2 regions of the Xenorhabdus bakwenae genome follow, and region 1 is predicted to be linked to the other one. Evidence: predicted binding sites of a transcription regulator. Region 1 holds the regulator's gene; the other holds the start of a gene.
The links. Region 1 encodes sigma-54, which starts transcription at its own class of promoters, with help from an activator protein. Its sites were predicted from a motif close to GTTGGCACANNTTTCGCTNT; they were not measured.
Positions count from the first base shown of each region.

Region 2: glnA (glutamate--ammonia ligase) is a predicted target of sigma-54. The motif match lies at 4,240-4,259, and genes of this name have one in related genera.

Region 1 covers NZ_CP119194.1:3,453,905-3,462,296, forward strand. Annotated here, with positions in the region: gene mlaF (phospholipid ABC transporter ATP-binding protein MlaF) at 1-422, opposite strand, end outside; gene PXH59_RS17140 (calcium/sodium antiporter) at 652-1,629, shown strand; gene kdsD (arabinose-5-phosphate isomerase KdsD) at 1,654-2,622, shown strand; gene kdsC (3-deoxy-manno-octulosonate-8-phosphatase KdsC) at 2,691-3,254, shown strand; gene lptC (LPS export ABC transporter periplasmic protein LptC) at 3,273-3,866, shown strand; gene lptA (lipopolysaccharide ABC transporter substrate-binding protein LptA) at 3,847-4,395, shown strand; gene lptB (LPS export ABC transporter ATP-binding protein) at 4,402-5,127, shown strand; gene rpoN (RNA polymerase factor sigma-54) at 5,197-6,642, shown strand; gene ptsN (PTS IIA-like nitrogen regulatory protein PtsN) at 6,944-7,411, shown strand; gene rapZ (RNase adapter RapZ) at 7,453-8,304, shown strand; gene npr (PTS phosphocarrier protein NPr) at 8,321-8,392, shown strand, end outside.
Region 2 covers NZ_CP119194.1:3,138,971-3,147,362, forward strand. Annotated here, with positions in the region: gene glnG (nitrogen regulation protein NR(I)) at 1-1,431, opposite strand, end outside; gene glnL (nitrogen regulation protein NR(II)) at 1,451-2,494, opposite strand; gene glnA (glutamate--ammonia ligase) at 2,703-4,112, opposite strand; gene typA (ribosome-dependent GTPase TypA) at 4,678-6,507, shown strand; gene yihX (glucose-1-phosphatase) at 6,772-7,389, shown strand; gene dtd (D-aminoacyl-tRNA deacylase) at 7,429-7,866, shown strand; gene fabY (fatty acid biosynthesis protein FabY) at 7,917-8,392, shown strand, end outside.

The DNA.
Region 1 (8,392 bases):
ATCAAGTGCGCAGCGCCACGCAACCCGACCGCTTCCAGCTTCATCATCACGGTTGTGTGAATCAACACTTCAGGCAGTTGGGTATGCTCACGCAGGGGAAAAGCCACATTGTCAAAAACATTCAGATCAGTGAACAAGGCACCTGACTGAAATAACATGCTCATTTTCTTGCGGGCAGCATACAGACGCGGGCGGGACAATGCCGGAATATTATCGCCATCAAACCAAATTTCACCGCGCTCAGGGCGAATTTGCCCCCCAATCAAACGCAGCAAGGTGGTTTTTCCTATACCGGAAGGTCCCATAATAGCGGTAACTTTTCCTTTCGGAACGGTCAGATTAATATCAGCAAAAATCGGGCGCTGGCCTCGGGTGAAATGCATTCCGCAGATCTCAATAAGATTTGCTGTTTGTTGACTCATCATTGATAGCCCCTAACCGTTAATAGAACTGTCTTCATGACTGTATTTAAAAAATTAATCATGCATACTACAAAAAATTGTCCAATTTGCGTTAGCAATGTTGTGACAAATTTTACTTTTTATCGCGGGATCGTCAGAATGTATAAGTCTAGCTGAATAAACATTCCATGTTTAAAAATCAACCATTATTAGCATTATGCTCGGAATAAAACTTATTTAAGGGAACCTCATGTTTCTGACAATTGTACTGCTCATTACCGGGTTGATTTTACTGGTATATGGTTCCGATAGATTAGTTTATGGTGCGGCCGTTTTTGCCCGCATCATGAAAATTCCCCCTTTTATTGTCGGCCTGGTTATTATGGGAATAGGAACCTCCCTGCCAGAACTGATGGTTTCTGTCACAGCCATTTTAGACGGACAGCCAGACATGGCCATCGGCAATGCCATTGGTTCCAATATTACTAACCTGTTGCTCATTACGGGAGCCGCAGCGCTCATTCGGCCAATCGGGGTAAAATCAGAAATTCTGCGACAAGAAGTGCCCCTGATGTTGGCGATCACCGCATTTGCAGGATATTTGTTGTCCAATGGCTACCTGAGCCGACTGGATGGGATTCTTTTAGTGTTTTCAGCCCTCTTCTTTATTTCTCTGATGATAAAGATGACCGCTTTCTCTCAACACAATAGGGCTGATAGCTATACCCAGGAACGAAATGCCGAATTGCCGCTCGAAGGCAATAAAGCAATTGCGCTTCTCTGGGTCGTTCTGGGGTTAATTATTCTTCCCATTTCTACCCGTATGGTGATTGATAATGCAACCGTTATTGCACGTATTTACGGTGTCAGCGAACTGGTGATTGGCCTGACCATGCTTGCCGTAGGAACCAGCTTGCCTGAGCTTGCCACCACTATTGCTGCGGCCATAAAAGGTGAGAATGACATGGCAATGGGCAATATTGTTGGCTCCAACGTATTCAATACCACTCTTGTTCTGGGTGTCCCAGCCATACTTTCCCCCAGTGCCTTTTCACCTCAAGCATTTTCCCGGGATTTTTGGGTCATGATGGCCGCGAGTATACTATTCACGGTATTTTGTCTGGGAAGAAAGCATCGACTGAACCGATTGAACGGCATCTTGCTACTGGGCTGTTTTATCGCTTATTTTGTCGTACTTTTTGTTTCTAATTGTTACGGTACTGAGTAATTGCCAATTGAGTGGGAAATAAAAATGCCTAAAATCGATTTTCAGCAAGCAGGTAAGCAAGTATTACAGATTGAACTTGAAGGGCTGGCTGGCCTGGAACAATACATTAATGACGATTTCAGCGAAGCCTGTGAATTAATGTTTAGTTGTGAAGGAAAAGTCATTGTGATGGGGATGGGCAAATCTGGTCATATTGGACGAAAAATCGCTGCGACATTTGCCAGTACCGGTACGCCTTCGTTCTTTGTCCATCCTGGCGAAGCCAGCCATGGTGATCTCGGCATGGTCACAGCAAAAGATATCGTGCTGGCGATTTCCAATTCCGGTGAATCAAATGAAATTCTGGCGTTAATTTCCGTACTCAAGCGGCAAAAAGTCCCGCTCATCTGCATGACAAATAATCGCAACAGTAACATGGGCAAAGCCGCAGACATCCACTTGTGTATCAAAGTTCCACAAGAAGCCTGTCCATTGGGATTAGCCCCCACCACCAGCACCACCGCCACACTCGTCATGGGCGATGCATTAGCCCTTGCGCTCTTGCAGGCCCGTGGCTTTACGGCCGAAGACTTCGCTCTTTCCCATCCGGGTGGAACACTCGGACGCAAACTTCTGCTGCTGGCCAGTGATTTAATGACCACGGGTAATGACATTCCCCGGGTTCCCCGGACAGCGACGCTGCGTGAGGCTTTAGTGGAAATCACCCGCAAAAAATTGGGCATGACGGTTATTTGTGATGATGACAGGCAAATCAGTGGTATTTTTACCGATGGCGATTTACGCCGTGTTTTCGATATGGGCATTGATTTAAACAATGCAAAAATCTCAGATGTCATGACTGCCGGCGGTATTCGGATTAAACCCAATGCACTGGCGGTTGACGCTCTAAACCTGATGCAATCACGCCATATCACCTCACTCTTGGTCACAGAAGGTGACAAGTTACTGGGTGTATTACACATGCACGATCTTTTGCAGGCCGGTGTTGTGTAGGCCGGTCTTCTATAAAGCAAGTAAACTGACACAAACAAGCATGATATCAATCTTAAGAGAATGTCTTAATGAGTCAAAAAGAGTACCTGAACACCTGTTATGGCCCAGTTAATAAAGTCATTATCGAAAAAGCCCGCCAAATCCGTTTACTGATTTGTGATGTTGATGGCGTAATGTCTGATGGGCTTATCTACATGGGCAATGAAGGCGAAGAGCTGAAAGCCTTTAACGTTCGTGATGGTTATGGCATCCGCTGTTTAATCACCTCCGGTATTGAAGTGGCCATCATCACTGGCCGCAAAGCAAAACTGCTGGAAAATCGGGCAGAAACACTGGGTATTACCTATCTTTACCAAGGACAAAACGATAAGGTTTTGGCGTATAAGGAACTGTTGGATAAACTAGCGTTGCAGCCAGAGCAAGTCGCCTATATTGGTGATGACCTTATTGACTGGCCGGTCATGGCACAAGTGGGATTATCTGTTGCAGTTGCTGATGCCCACCCATTACTGTTGCCAAAAGCAGATTATGTGACTCAGATTGCCGGCGGCCGCGGTGCAGTCAGGGAACTGTGTGATTTGGTACTCTTCGCTCAGAATAAGCTCGAAGATGCCAAAGGATTATCCATATAAATTAAAACTGAAAAAAGAATGAGCAAATTTCAATCCTGGCTGATCGCACTACTGGCACTGATCGCGCTTGCGCTGATTGGCTGGAATTTATCGAGTGTCAATGATGATGCCTCATCAGCCATTGCGGATGATGGTTATCCTGCTTATCAAACCCAGGAAGCCATTACTTTTGTCTACGATCCGGAAGGTAAATTATCTTACAAACTGGTCGCTGACGATGTTAAAAACTATACGGAAACTAAACTGACCTGGTTTACCAACCCGGTATTGACAACATTTGCCCCCGATGGTCCCCCCGGAACCCCGGTAGCAACATGGACAGTACGTGCCAACACGGCCAAACTGACCCAAGATAAGATGCTCTATCTGTACGGGGATGTCCAAGTGGATAGCCTGAACGATGCGTCACAATTGCAGCGGATCACAACAGACAATGCGATCGTCAATCTGACAACTCAAGATGTCGCATCTGATGACCGAGTCACCCTTATTGGGGTCGGTCTGAAATCTGTTGGCATGAAAATGCGTGGCAATCTGCGAAACAAAACTGCTGAACTGATTGAAAAGGTGACCACTCAATATGAGATCTCACATGAACAACCTAATCCGTAATTCCGTTATTGCCAGTACACTTTTTGCCGTCAGCCTGCCCGTACTGGCCTTAAAAGATGATACAAAAAAACCCATTACCATCGACTCAGCAAGACAGTCGTTAGATTTAACGGGCAACGTTGCCACATTTACGGATAATGTTATCGTAAAACAAGGCTCAATCGACATTCATGCAGATAAAGTCGTTGTGACCCGCCCGGAAGGAAATTCCGACAAGACCGTTATTGAAGCATTCGGCAATCCTGCCACTTTTTACCAATTGCAAGATGATGGTAAGCCCCTCAAGGGCCATGCATTAAAGATGCGCTATGAGATGGATAAAGAGCTGGTTACCCTAATGGAAAACGCCTATCTTGAACAGCTAGACAGCAATATCAAAGGCGATAAAATCACTTATCTCGTACCGACACAACAAATGGAAGCGTTTAGTGATAAAGGTAAACATGTCACCACCGTCCTGTTACCTGCCCAGCTGCAAGAAAAAGGTTCTGGTGTTAACGGCGCTGACACTCAGAAAAAGGGTAAATAACGACTGATGGCAATATTAAACGCAGAAAATCTGGCGAAAGCCTACAAAGGCCGTAAGGTCGTTGAGAACGTCAGCCTAAACGTGAAGTCAGGGGAGATTGTTGGCTTACTTGGCCCTAATGGAGCAGGCAAAACCACCACTTTTTATATGGTCGTCGGCATTGTTGCCCGTGATGCCGGTTCTATCACCATTGATGAAGACGATATCAGCCTGCTGCCCCTGCATGAACGTGCACGCCGGGGGATAGGTTATTTGCCTCAGGAAGCTTCCATCTTCCGTCGTTTGAGTGTATTCGATAATTTGATGGCGGTACTGGAGATCCGCAATGATCTGAATCAGGAGCAGAGAAAAACACGGGCAGAAGAGTTGATGGAAGAGTTTCACATCTCTCACTTGCGTGATAGCCTTGGTCAATCACTTTCCGGTGGTGAACGCCGTCGTGTGGAGATTGCCCGTGCACTGGCCGCCAATCCCAAATTCATCCTGCTGGATGAACCTTTTGCCGGCGTTGACCCCATTTCCGTACTGGATATTAAAAAGATCATTCAACATCTGCGGGATTACGGATTGGGTGTCCTGATTACCGACCACAATGTGCGTGAAACACTGGATGTCTGCGAACGTGCCTATATCGTCAGTCAGGGCCATTTGATTGCCCACGGTACACCAAATGACATCCTGAATAACGAGCAGGTCAAACGCGTCTATTTGGGTGAAGGTTTCCGTCTTTAACACTTATCCTTCTATCAGATGCGATTCAAGGAACTATTCAGGCCAGACTAAGGAGAAAGTGGTAACGTTATGAAGCAAAGTCTGCAACTCAGGCTCAGTCAGCAATTGACGATGACGCCACAGCTCCAGCAAGCCATCCGTTTGTTACAACTGTCTACGCTTGAACTTCAGCAGGAGATTCAGCAAGCTTTGGAAACGAACCCACTGCTTGAACAGGATGACCCGCATCAGGAAGTGGAGAATCAGGCACTTTCTGATACTGATGCCGAAACCGAAGTCATGGATACCCGTGAAGCGCTTGAACAGAGGGATATGCCTGAAGAGTTACCACTGGATGCCAGTTGGGATGAAATTTACACCGCTGGCACACCATCAGGCACTCACAGCGACTATAGCGCTGATGATTTCCCCGTATATCAGGGTGAAACTACCCAAACCTTGCAAGATTATCTCATGTGGCAGGCAAGATTAACGCCCTTTACCGAAACGGACGCTGCTATTGCCACTTCAATCATTGATGCCATTGATGACTCCGGATACCTGACCATTTCTATCGAAGAAATCCTTGCCAGTATCGGGGATGATGAACTGGCTTTGGCAGAGGTCGAAACCGTTCTCAAACGCGTACAACATTTTGATCCGATCGGAGTTGCTGCCCGTGACTTACGCGAATGTTTGCTTATCCAGCTTGCAATGCTGCCGCCAAAGACGCCCTATCTGAATGATGCCAGACTTATTGTCAGCAACTACCTGGCACTGCTGGGTAACCGAGACTTCCGTAATTTATTACGTCAGAGCAAATTAAAAGAAAGTACCCTGAAAGGGGCAATTGATATCATCCAATCACTGGAACCAAAACCTGGCCTGGTAGCCAATACCGGTGAATCCGAGTACGTTATTCCAGATGTATTGATACAGAGAGAAAATGAAAGCTGGCAAGTCAGGCTAAATACCGATAGCATCCCCCGTCTGCGCATCAACCAACACTACGCAGCACTGGGACAACGGGCCAACAATGAGAGTGACAGCCTGTTCATACGCAATAACTTGCAAGAGGCCAAATGGCTGCTCAAGAGCCTCGAAAGCCGTAATGAAACATTGCTGAAAGTCGCCCGTTGTATTGTTGAACGGCAACAAGATTTTTTTGAATATGGTGAGGAACACATGAAACCACTGGTATTGGCTGATATCGCCTATCAGATTGACATGCATGAGTCCACCATTTCCCGCGTGACGACCCAGAAATACCTGTATAGTCCACGCGGGATCTTTGAACTTAAATATTTTTTCTCCAGTCACGTCAATACCGACAGTGGTGGTGAAGCCTCTTCTACCGCGATACGTGCTCTGGTGAAAAAACTGGTCGCGGCAGAAAACCCGGTCAAACCACTGAGTGACAGTAAATTGACCAGCATACTCGCTGAACAAGGTATTCTAGTGGCTCGCCGGACAGTCGCAAAATATAGAGAGTCGTTATCCATCCCGCCTTCAAACCAACGTAAAAAATTGGCTTGAACAACACAGAGAAGGAAAACACTATGTCACTTGTACTGGCAGATAAGCTGGCGCATCAATTGACCAAACACAAAAGTAAATTGAGACAACATTAATCGCTTTTAGGCAATGGGGCTGTCATAAAATTATCACTGTTCTATCTATAACACCGTCTATAACGCCCTATAGTACTGGTAATTAGTACTAGGTAATGAGTACTAGGTAATGAGTGCGATCTGTAGATCGGTTTTAGAGCGCAGTGCATTAATATCGGATGCCTCATCAGGCATCCGATATAACAAGGCCCTAAGTGAATAAAGAAATGAACAACGAAACAGATTTACCACTAAGCTCTGTGCTTTCACCCGCATGTACACGCAACAACGTACCTTGTTCGAGTAAAAAGCGCGCCTTAGAGATTATCAGTGAGCTGGCATCAAAACAGCTTGAACTGCCGGAAAATACCGTATTCGAGGCTATTCTTTCGCGCGAAAAAGTCGGCACAACAGGAATTGGCAACGGGATTGCGATCCCTCACGGCAAATTGAATAAAGCGTGTTCGGATAATGCCGTTGGGGTATTTTTACACCTGGAACAACCCATTACCTTTGACGCCATTGATAATCAACCTGTTGACTTGCTGTTTGCTTTATTGGTGCCATCAGACCAGTGTCAGACCCATTTACACTCACTATCATTGATTGCAAAGCGCCTTGCAGATAAAAGCCTCTGCCGTCGCCTGCGTTCAGCGCAGAGTGATGAAGAACTGTATAAAATTATTACTGAATAAATAGCGATTATAATTATAAACATTTAGGGGGGAGTCACCTCATGGTGCTGATGATAGTCAGTGGTCGTTCAGGTTCTGGGAAATCTGTTGCTTTGCGGGCACTGGAAGATATGGGCTTCTATTGCGTGGATAACCTGCCCGTTGTGTTACTGCCGGAATTGGCAAACACACTGGCCGAACGTGATATCTCGGCTGCGGTTAGCATTGATGTCAGAAATATGCCGGAGTCGCCAGAAATTTTTGAAGAAGCACTGACGCAATTGCCTGACAGTTTTTCACCACAGTTACTGTTTCTTGATGCGGATCGTAATACCCTGATCCGCCGCTATAGTGATACACGCCGCCTGCATCCACTCTCCAGCAAGAACCTGTCACTGGAAAGTGCCATTGACCAAGAAAGCGATTTACTGGAACCCCTGCGCTCACGCGCTGACTTGATCATTGATACCTCTGAAATGTCCGTTCATGAACTGGCGGAAATGCTCAGGACACGTCTATTAGGCAAACGGGAACGAGAATTAACGATGGTGTTTGAGTCTTTTGGATTCAAACATGGTATTCCTATCGACGCAGACTATGTTTTCGATGTCCGTTTCCTGCCAAACCCTCACTGGGACCCTAAACTGCGCCCAATGACGGGTTTGGATCGCCCTGTGGCTGCATTTTTGGATCGCCATACCGAAGTTCATAATTTTATTTATCAGACCCGGAGCTATCTTGAGCTTTGGCTACCCATGCTGGAAACCAATAATCGCAGCTATCTGACGGTCGCTATTGGTTGCACAGGCGGTAAACACCGTTCGGTCTATGTGGCAGAACAGCTGGCTGATTATTTTCGTTCCCGTGGCAAAAACGTGCAATCACGCCACCGCACACTGGAAAAACGCAAGTAATACGCATAACACAGCCATGACAGTCAAACAACGACTTGAAATTAAAAATCGGCTCGGAATGCATGCCCGGCCTGCGATGAAACTGCAT
Region 2 (8,392 bases), 310 kb from region 1:
CTTCAATTTCCGCGTGATTGTATTTCTTCCCCAGCCCAGAAAACGGGCGGCTTCCTGTTTATGTCCATTGGTATATTCCAGTGCGCAATTAAGCAGAGTGCGTTCCAGTAATGGCAGGGCATCGGCAAGGAGATCAGTTTTTCCCTCTTCTAAGGCATGTCGCGCCCATTCAGCCAGCAGTTGTGGCCAGTCTTCCGATGGTGGCATGACGCGGGAAATAGGAGTATTTCCGGTCTGCCCTGTGGGTGAGTTGCCAATCAGATCAGCGGGCAGATCCTGTACCAGTATCTCCTTGCTTGCCGCCATCACGGTCAGCCAGCGGCAAACATTTTCCAACTGACGGACATTGCCTGACCACGGCAGGCGCATCAGCGCGAGTTCCGTATCAGGATGCAGCACCTTGGCTTCAACGCCCAGCTCTTTGGCAGTGTGTTGCAGGAAATGATGTGCCAGACGAGGAATATCTTCCACTCTGTCCCGCAAAGGCGGTAATTGGACGCGGATCACATTCAGGCGATGGTAGAGGTCTTCCCTGAATTTACCTTCTGCAACGCGTTGCTCAAGATTCTGGTGAGTGGCGGCAATGATACGGACATCCACTTTCACAGGTGCATAGCCTCCGACGCGATAAAATTGCCCCTCAGCCAGAACCCGCAGCAAGCGAGTCTGGATATCCAGCGGCATATCACCAATTTCATCTAAAAACAGTGAACCACCATTGGCTTGCTCAAAACGACCCTGACGTACTTGATTGGCACCGGTGAATGCCCCTTTTTCGTGACCAAACAGTTCGGATTCAATCAAATCCTTCGGGATTGCCGCCATATTCAGGGCAATAAAGGGGGCTGAGGCGCGTGGACTGTGGCGGTGAAGGGCATGGGCAACCAGCTCTTTTCCCGTGCCGGATTCACCATTAATTAACACACTGATGGAGGAGCGGGAAAGGCGGCCGATAATCCGGTATACCTCCTGCATGGCCGGGGCTTCTCCGATCATATCTGAAACCGATACCGGCAACTGTGGGTTCGAGGTTGATTGATGTTGTTCCCGATAATGACTTAGTGCTCGCTCGACCAGTGCAACCGTTTCATCAATATCAAAAGGCTTTGGCAAATAATCGAAGGCACCGTGTTGATAGGCACTGACAGCGGCATCCAGATCAGAATGGGCCGTCATAATGATGACCGGAAGCTGTGGGTAGCTCTGCTTTATCTGGTTGAGCAAACTCAGTCCGTCCAATCCGGGCATACGGATATCTGACAGGATCACTTCTGGATTACCCTGCCCTGAATGACCCTGTGCCAGCGCGGCCAGTACGGCATCGGCATTTTCAAAACTGATACACTCCATCCCTGCACCACTCAGCGCCCGTTCAAGTACCCAGCGGATAGAACTGTCATCATCAACGATCCAAACTTTTCCTCGTTGCATAGTCACTCCTACTTAACGGTTATTTCTTGATAGGCAGGTAAATGGAAAATTCCGTATGTCCTGGCCAACTGGTAAATTCAATTTTGCCCGCATGTTGGTCGATAAGATTACGTGCTATGGATAAGCCAAGTCCAGTTCCTCCTTCATACCCGCTGACCATCGGGTAAAAAAGCGTATCCTGAATATTGGGAGGAATACCAGGCCCATTATCTTCAATATCAATTCGGGCTGCCAATCGGTAACGCTCCCCTTGTAAGGTAATCTGGAATGCGGTTCGTGTTCTCAGGGTGATAATTCCTCCCTTCTCACCGAGTGCTTTTAGGGCATTACGGGTGATATTCAGTAATACCTGTTCAATCTGGTCAGGATAATGCGCCAGTTCAGGTAAGCTCGGATCATAATCTTTAATCAGCGTGACATTGGCGGGCATTTCCAGCGAAACCAATTGACAGACCCGCTCGACCACATGGTGAATGCTCTGGCGGGTTTGGGAACCGGGATGCTGTGGTCCCAGCAAGCGATCAACCAGGTTACGTAGCCTGTCTGCCTGTTCAATGATCACTTGGGTATATTCCCTCAAGGACGGATCAGGCAGCGCCTTGGCAAGCAACTGTGCGGCTCCCCGCAGCCCGCCGAGAGGGTTTTTGATTTCATGTGCCAGTCCCCGAACCAATTCCCGCGCAGCCGCCTGCTGTGCTTGTTGGATCTGCTCTTGGCTTAACCGGCGTTGACTGTCCATAGATGCCAGTTCCAGCAGAACAAACTGTTCGGAAATTGGTTGGGCACTGAGCGACATCACATGAGAGTGATTATTGATCACCAATATGACTTCGTTATCGGTAAAGCCATGACCGTTGATCAAACTGGAACGCATCAATTCTGTATCCAGTGAAATATAACTAAACAGGATAGGAAGCGGCGTGCCGAATAATTTACGGGAACTTTGTGCCAGAAGTTGCATGGCAGAATGATTGGCGTAGCGAATCACTAAATCATTATCCAGTATCAGGACGTTGTTTATCTGTGAGTCGAGAATCTGTTCTGCTTTGGGCAAACTAACCATTGTCATTCAGTTCCTGCACTTTTTTGGTGCGTTGTAGCTTATTTAAGCATAGTTCGATGAATCCTTTTACTCAGCATATATCGTCAATCATGATGTCATTGTGTCTATGCGAGGGAAAAAAGCCCATCCAAGGATGGGCCAAAAGTTTCACGGCAACAAAAAAACACAAGTAATGCCCTCACGTTATGGGGCATTACCTGATAAAGCACTACACGCTGTAATACAGTTCAAACTCCAGAGGATGTGGTGTCATGCGAACACGTTCAATTTCCCCATTCAATAAAGTGATATAAGCATCAATCGTATCATCGGTAAAAACACCACCGCGCGTCAGGAATTCACGGTCGGCATCTAATGCGGCCAACGCTTCTTCCAAAGAAGGGGCCACGGTTGGGATCTCCTGGGCTTCTTCTGCGGGCAAGTCATACAAGTTTTTATCCATCGCATCACCTGGATGGATTTTGTTGATGATGCCATCCAAACCTGCCATCAACAGCGCAGAGAAGGCCAGGTAAGGGTTCGCTGCGGGATCAGGGAAACGCACTTCAATACGGCGAGCTTTGGCACTGGCGACCACCGGGATACGGATAGACGCAGAACGGTTACGGGCAGAATAGGCCAGCATCACCGGGGCTTCAAAGCCAGGCACCAGACGTTTGTACGAGTTAGTTGTTGGGTTGGTAAAGGCATTTAACGCACGTGCGTGTTTGATGACACCGCCGATATAGTAAAGCGCCATTTCGGACAAGCCACCGTACTTGTCACCTGCAAACAGGTTAGTGCCATTTTTGGACAGTGACATATGACAGTGCATACCTGATCCGTTATCGCCCACCAACGGTTTTGGCATAAATGTCGCGGTTTTACCCAATTTATGGGCAACGTTATGAACCACATATTTATAAATCTGGGTTTCATCCGCTTTTTTGGTCATAGTATTAAAGCGGGTGGCAATTTCGTTTTGTCCGGCAGTTGCGACCTCATGGTGGTGGGCTTCAACGACCAGGCCCATTTTTTCCATGGTCAGGCACATGGCTGAACGCAGGTCTTGGGAAGAATCCACCGGAGGAACCGGAAAGTACCCGCCTTTAATGCCGGGCCGATGGCCTTTGTTACCGCCTTCATAGCGTGTGCCGCTGTTCCAGGCGGCTTCCGTATCATCGATATGATAATAAGAGCCAGAGATGGAGCTGCCGAAACGGATATCATCGAACAAAAAGAATTCGGGTTCTGGCCCAAATAAAACGGTATCAGCAATATCGCTTGCCCGCAGGAAATCTTCTGCGCGTTTGGCAATGGAGCGAGGATCGCGGCTATAGCCTTGCATGGTGCCGGGTTCAAGGATATCACAACGCAGGATCAGGGTGGCATCATTAAAGAAGGGATCAAGCATCGCGGTGCCTGGATCTGGCATGAGCACCATGTCGGATTCATTGATACCTTTCCAGCCACCGATAGATGAACCGTCAAACATTTTGCCATCTTCAAAGAAGTCTTCATCAACTTGGTGGGCAGGAATAGTGATGTGTTGTTCTTTACCTTTGGTGTCAGTAAAGCGTAAGTCAATAAACTTCACCTGATGTTCTTCAATCATGGACAAAACATGTTCAACGGACATACTGGCTCTCCTGGTTTACGTCGGCCTGATAAAACAGGGCAAGAAATAGGCTGTTTTATCTTAAAAGTTAAGGGCGATTGTGGATCTCTGTATGATCAATGTTATGAAATCACTATCGCTAAAGATAAATGCGAAAAATGTGCCAATATTTAAAAATTATTTAATATCAATATGATAAAAAAGTATGGCAGAGGGAAGAGAAAAAATAAATAAGACAGGAGTATGGTTTTAGGTATTTTTGCACCAAAGTGGTGAATTCTGACAATGTGCTTGCATTATTATGGTGCGACTGGCCGGCTGAAATCTCGCAAACTTACATCAAATTTTGCGGGAAGGAATGCCCTGGGCTGTCTATACCAAGCTCGCTTCTGTAGTTGGCTCGGAACTTAAGGAACTCGCTAAATAAAGAGAAAACCGCCAATACTGCACAACTTTTAATACCAGTGCAACCATCCAAAGTGTATAATGCTGCACTTTTGTTCGGCGGCGGCCAAGTAAAACAGAATTCTTTTTGTGTACTGCATTGAGAGTGCATAAATGATCTTAGCGTTATCGGAATTTTTAAATGTCAAATGAAATCAGTAATTTAAGAAATATAGCAATTATTGCTCACGTCGACCATGGCAAAACCACGCTGGTTGATAAACTCCTGCAACAGTCTGGCACCTTTGGGGAGCGTGCTGCAACAACCGAACGTGTGATGGATTCCAATGATCTGGAAAAAGAACGTGGTATTACCATTCTGGCAAAGAATACGGCGATCAAATGGAATGACTATCGTATCAATATCGTAGATACCCCAGGCCACGCCGATTTCGGTGGCGAGGTTGAACGTGTCATGTCAATGGTAGACAGCGTGCTGTTGCTGGTTGATGCGATGGATGGCCCAATGCCACAGACTCGCTTTGTTACCCAGAAAGCGTTTGCTCACGGCCTGAAACCGATTGTGGTGATCAACAAAGTTGACCGTCCGGGTGCTCGCCCTGACTGGGTGGTGGATCAGGTATTTGACTTGTTTGTGAACCTCGGTGCAACCGATGAGCAACTGGATTTCCCAATCATTTATGCTTCTGCACTGATGGGTGTTGCGGGTAACGAGCATACCGAAATGGCTGAAGATATGACTCCGTTGTATCAGGCAATCGTTGATCACGTTGAGCCACCTAAGGTTGACCTTGATGGCCCATTCCAGATGCAAATTTCGCAGTTGGATTACAATAACTACGTTGGGGTTATCGGTATCGGTCGCATTAAGCGCGGTATGGTAAAACCAAACCAAAACATCACGATTATCGACAGCGAAGGTAAAACGCGCAACGGTAAAGTCGGCAAGGTCTTTAGCCATCTGGGATTGGAGCGTATTGAGTCTGATAAGGCGGAAGCCGGCGACATCATCGCAATTACCGGTCTGGGTGATCTGAACATCTCCGATACCCTGTGTGAAGTTAATACGGTCGAAGCATTGCCTGCACTGGCCGTTGATGAACCTACCGTCAGCATGTACTTCTGTGTCAACACTTCACCGTTCTGTGGCCGTGAAGGTAAGTACGTGACTTCTCGCCAGATCCTTGATCGTCTGAAAAAAGAACTGGTTCATAACGTTGCACTGCGTGTTGAGGAAACGGAAGATCCAGACGCTTTCCGTGTATCTGGCCGTGGTGAACTGCACTTGTCCGTTCTGATCGAGAACATGCGTCGTGAAGGTTTCGAGCTGGGCGTTTCCCGTCCAAAAGTGATTTTCCGTGACATTGATGGCCGTAAGCAGGAACCTTTCGAGCAGGTTACTCTGGATATCGAAGAGCAGCACCAAGGCGATGTGATGCAGGCACTGGGTGAGCGTAAAGGTGAAATGCGTGACATGCTGCCAGATGGCAAAGGCCGCGTTCGTCTTGATTACGTTATTCCAAGCCGTGGCCTGATTGGCTTCCGTACTGAATTCATGACCATGACTTCGGGTACTGGCTTGTTGTATGCCACATTCAGCCACTATGATGATATCCGCCCAGGTGAGATTGGTCGTCGCCTGAATGGGGTACTGATTGCCAATGGACAAGGTAAGGCAGTGGCTTACGCGCTGTATAGTTTGCAGGAGCGTGGTAAGTTGTTCCTGGGTCATGGTACGGAAGTGTATGAAGGCCAGATCATTGGTATTCACTCACGTTCAAATGACCTGACCGTTAACTGTCTGACCGGTAAGAAACTGACTAACATGCGTGCGTCAGGAACGGATGAAGCGACAACACTGACTCCACATATCAAGAAAACATTGGAGCAGGCGCTGGAGTTTATTGATGATGACGAGTTGGTTGAAGTGACGCCAGTGTCAATTCGCTTGCGTAAGCGTCATTTGACTGAAAACGATCGCCGCCGTGCAAATCGTAGCAAAGACGTTTAATTTTTGGGTCATGTGTTGTATTTGATGACCTGAAAATCAATTGCTTAGGGCGCTTCGGTGCCCTGAGTTCTTTTATGATATCCCCTTCCAGCCATTTGTGATCTATCCCTGCTGATCGGTCGGTAGCCAGTCAAGAGCTTCAACGACGATTTATAAGACACTTCATAAGAAGAACAATTTATTTGTTTTTTTATCCCGCCCTTCTTTTTTCTTAATAAAAGTATGATAAAAGTACTAAACAATGAGCGTCAGTCAGGAGGGATTATGCTGTATATTTTCGATCTGGGTAACGTGATTATTAATATTGATTTTAAAAGAGTATTGGCTGTCTGGAGTAATCTGAGCGGGACACCACTGGCAACATTGACCCCCAAATTTTCGCAGGGAGAAACTATTGAAAAGCACGAGCGTGGGCAAATTAGTGACTCTGAATTTGCAGAAATGATGTGTGATGAAATGGATATCTCACTCAGTTTTGAACAATTTGCGGAAGGCTGGAATACAATCTTTGTCGGTGTCAGGCAGGAGGTCATTGAGCTAATGAATAAATTGCGTGCCGAAGGGCATCGTGTAGTTGTGCTGTCAAATACCAACCGTCTGCATTTTGATTACTGGTCAGTGCATTATCCTGAAGTTGCTGCATCAACGGATTTCCTTTATTTATCCCAGGATTTAGGTATGCGTAAACCAAATCTGGATATTTTTAACTATGTGCTGGCCGCAGAAGGTGTGACAGCGGAACAAGCCATATTCTTTGATGATCTGTCAGAAAACGTCGAAGCAGCAAAAAAATCAGGCATCAATGCAATTCATGTGACTGACAAGAGTGTCATCCCCGATTATTTTAAGTCACATGATTTCTCGCTTCCCGCAAAAAATTAACATTGTTTGCTTATTGCAACGAAATAACAGGCAAGAGAAATGATCGCATTAATTCAGCGTGTAACACAGGCAAAGGTTGTTGTTGAAAGTGAGACGATTGGAGAAATTAGACAGGGGTTGTTGGTGTTGCTGGGGGTGGAAAAAGACGATACCCCACAGAAAGCACAACGTTTATGCGACAAGGTAATGGGATATCGGGTATTCAGCGATGAACAGGGAAAAATGAACCTTAACGTTCAGCAAGCGGGTGGTAGTTTACTGGTTGTATCGCAATTTACATTAGCTGCGGACACGCAGAAAGGCTTAAGACCCAGTTTTTCGGGTGGAGCTGAACCACAAAAAGCAAAGGAACTGTATCGCTATTTTATTGAACAGTGTCGTGTAACGGGTGTAAAAACAGAAACGGGGAAATTTGCGGCAGACATGCAAGTCAGTTTGATAAATGACGGGCCAGTGACTTTTTGGTTGCAAGTATGATGGATTTTTCTGTCGACACAGGGCAACACACAAAAGAAGGGGTTGTTTCTATGTACCATCTGAGAGTACCTCAAACAGAACAAGAGTTGGACACCTATTACCAATTTCGTTGGGAGATGCTGCGTAAACCGCTTCACCAGCCCGTCGGATCAGAGAAAGACGGTTACGATTCGATGGCTCATCACCAAATGGTGGTGGATGAACAGGGTAATCCGCTGGCTGTTGGGCGTTTATACATCAATGCAGACAATGAAGGCGCTATTCGTTTTCTGGCCGTTCATCCCAATGTACAACGAAAAGGTTTGGGGACACTGATTGCGATGGCATTGGAATCTGTAGCCAGACAGGAAGGTGTGAAACGAATTGTTTGCAGCGCACGGGAAAATGCGGTTGATTTCTTCGGTAAGTTGGGTTTTCAAAACAGGGGGTTGATCAATGGTGCTAAGGCATTGCCGATTAGCCATTTTCTCATGATCAAACCGATAATAAGCCTTGATGATATCTTGCACCGTCCTGATTGGTGTGC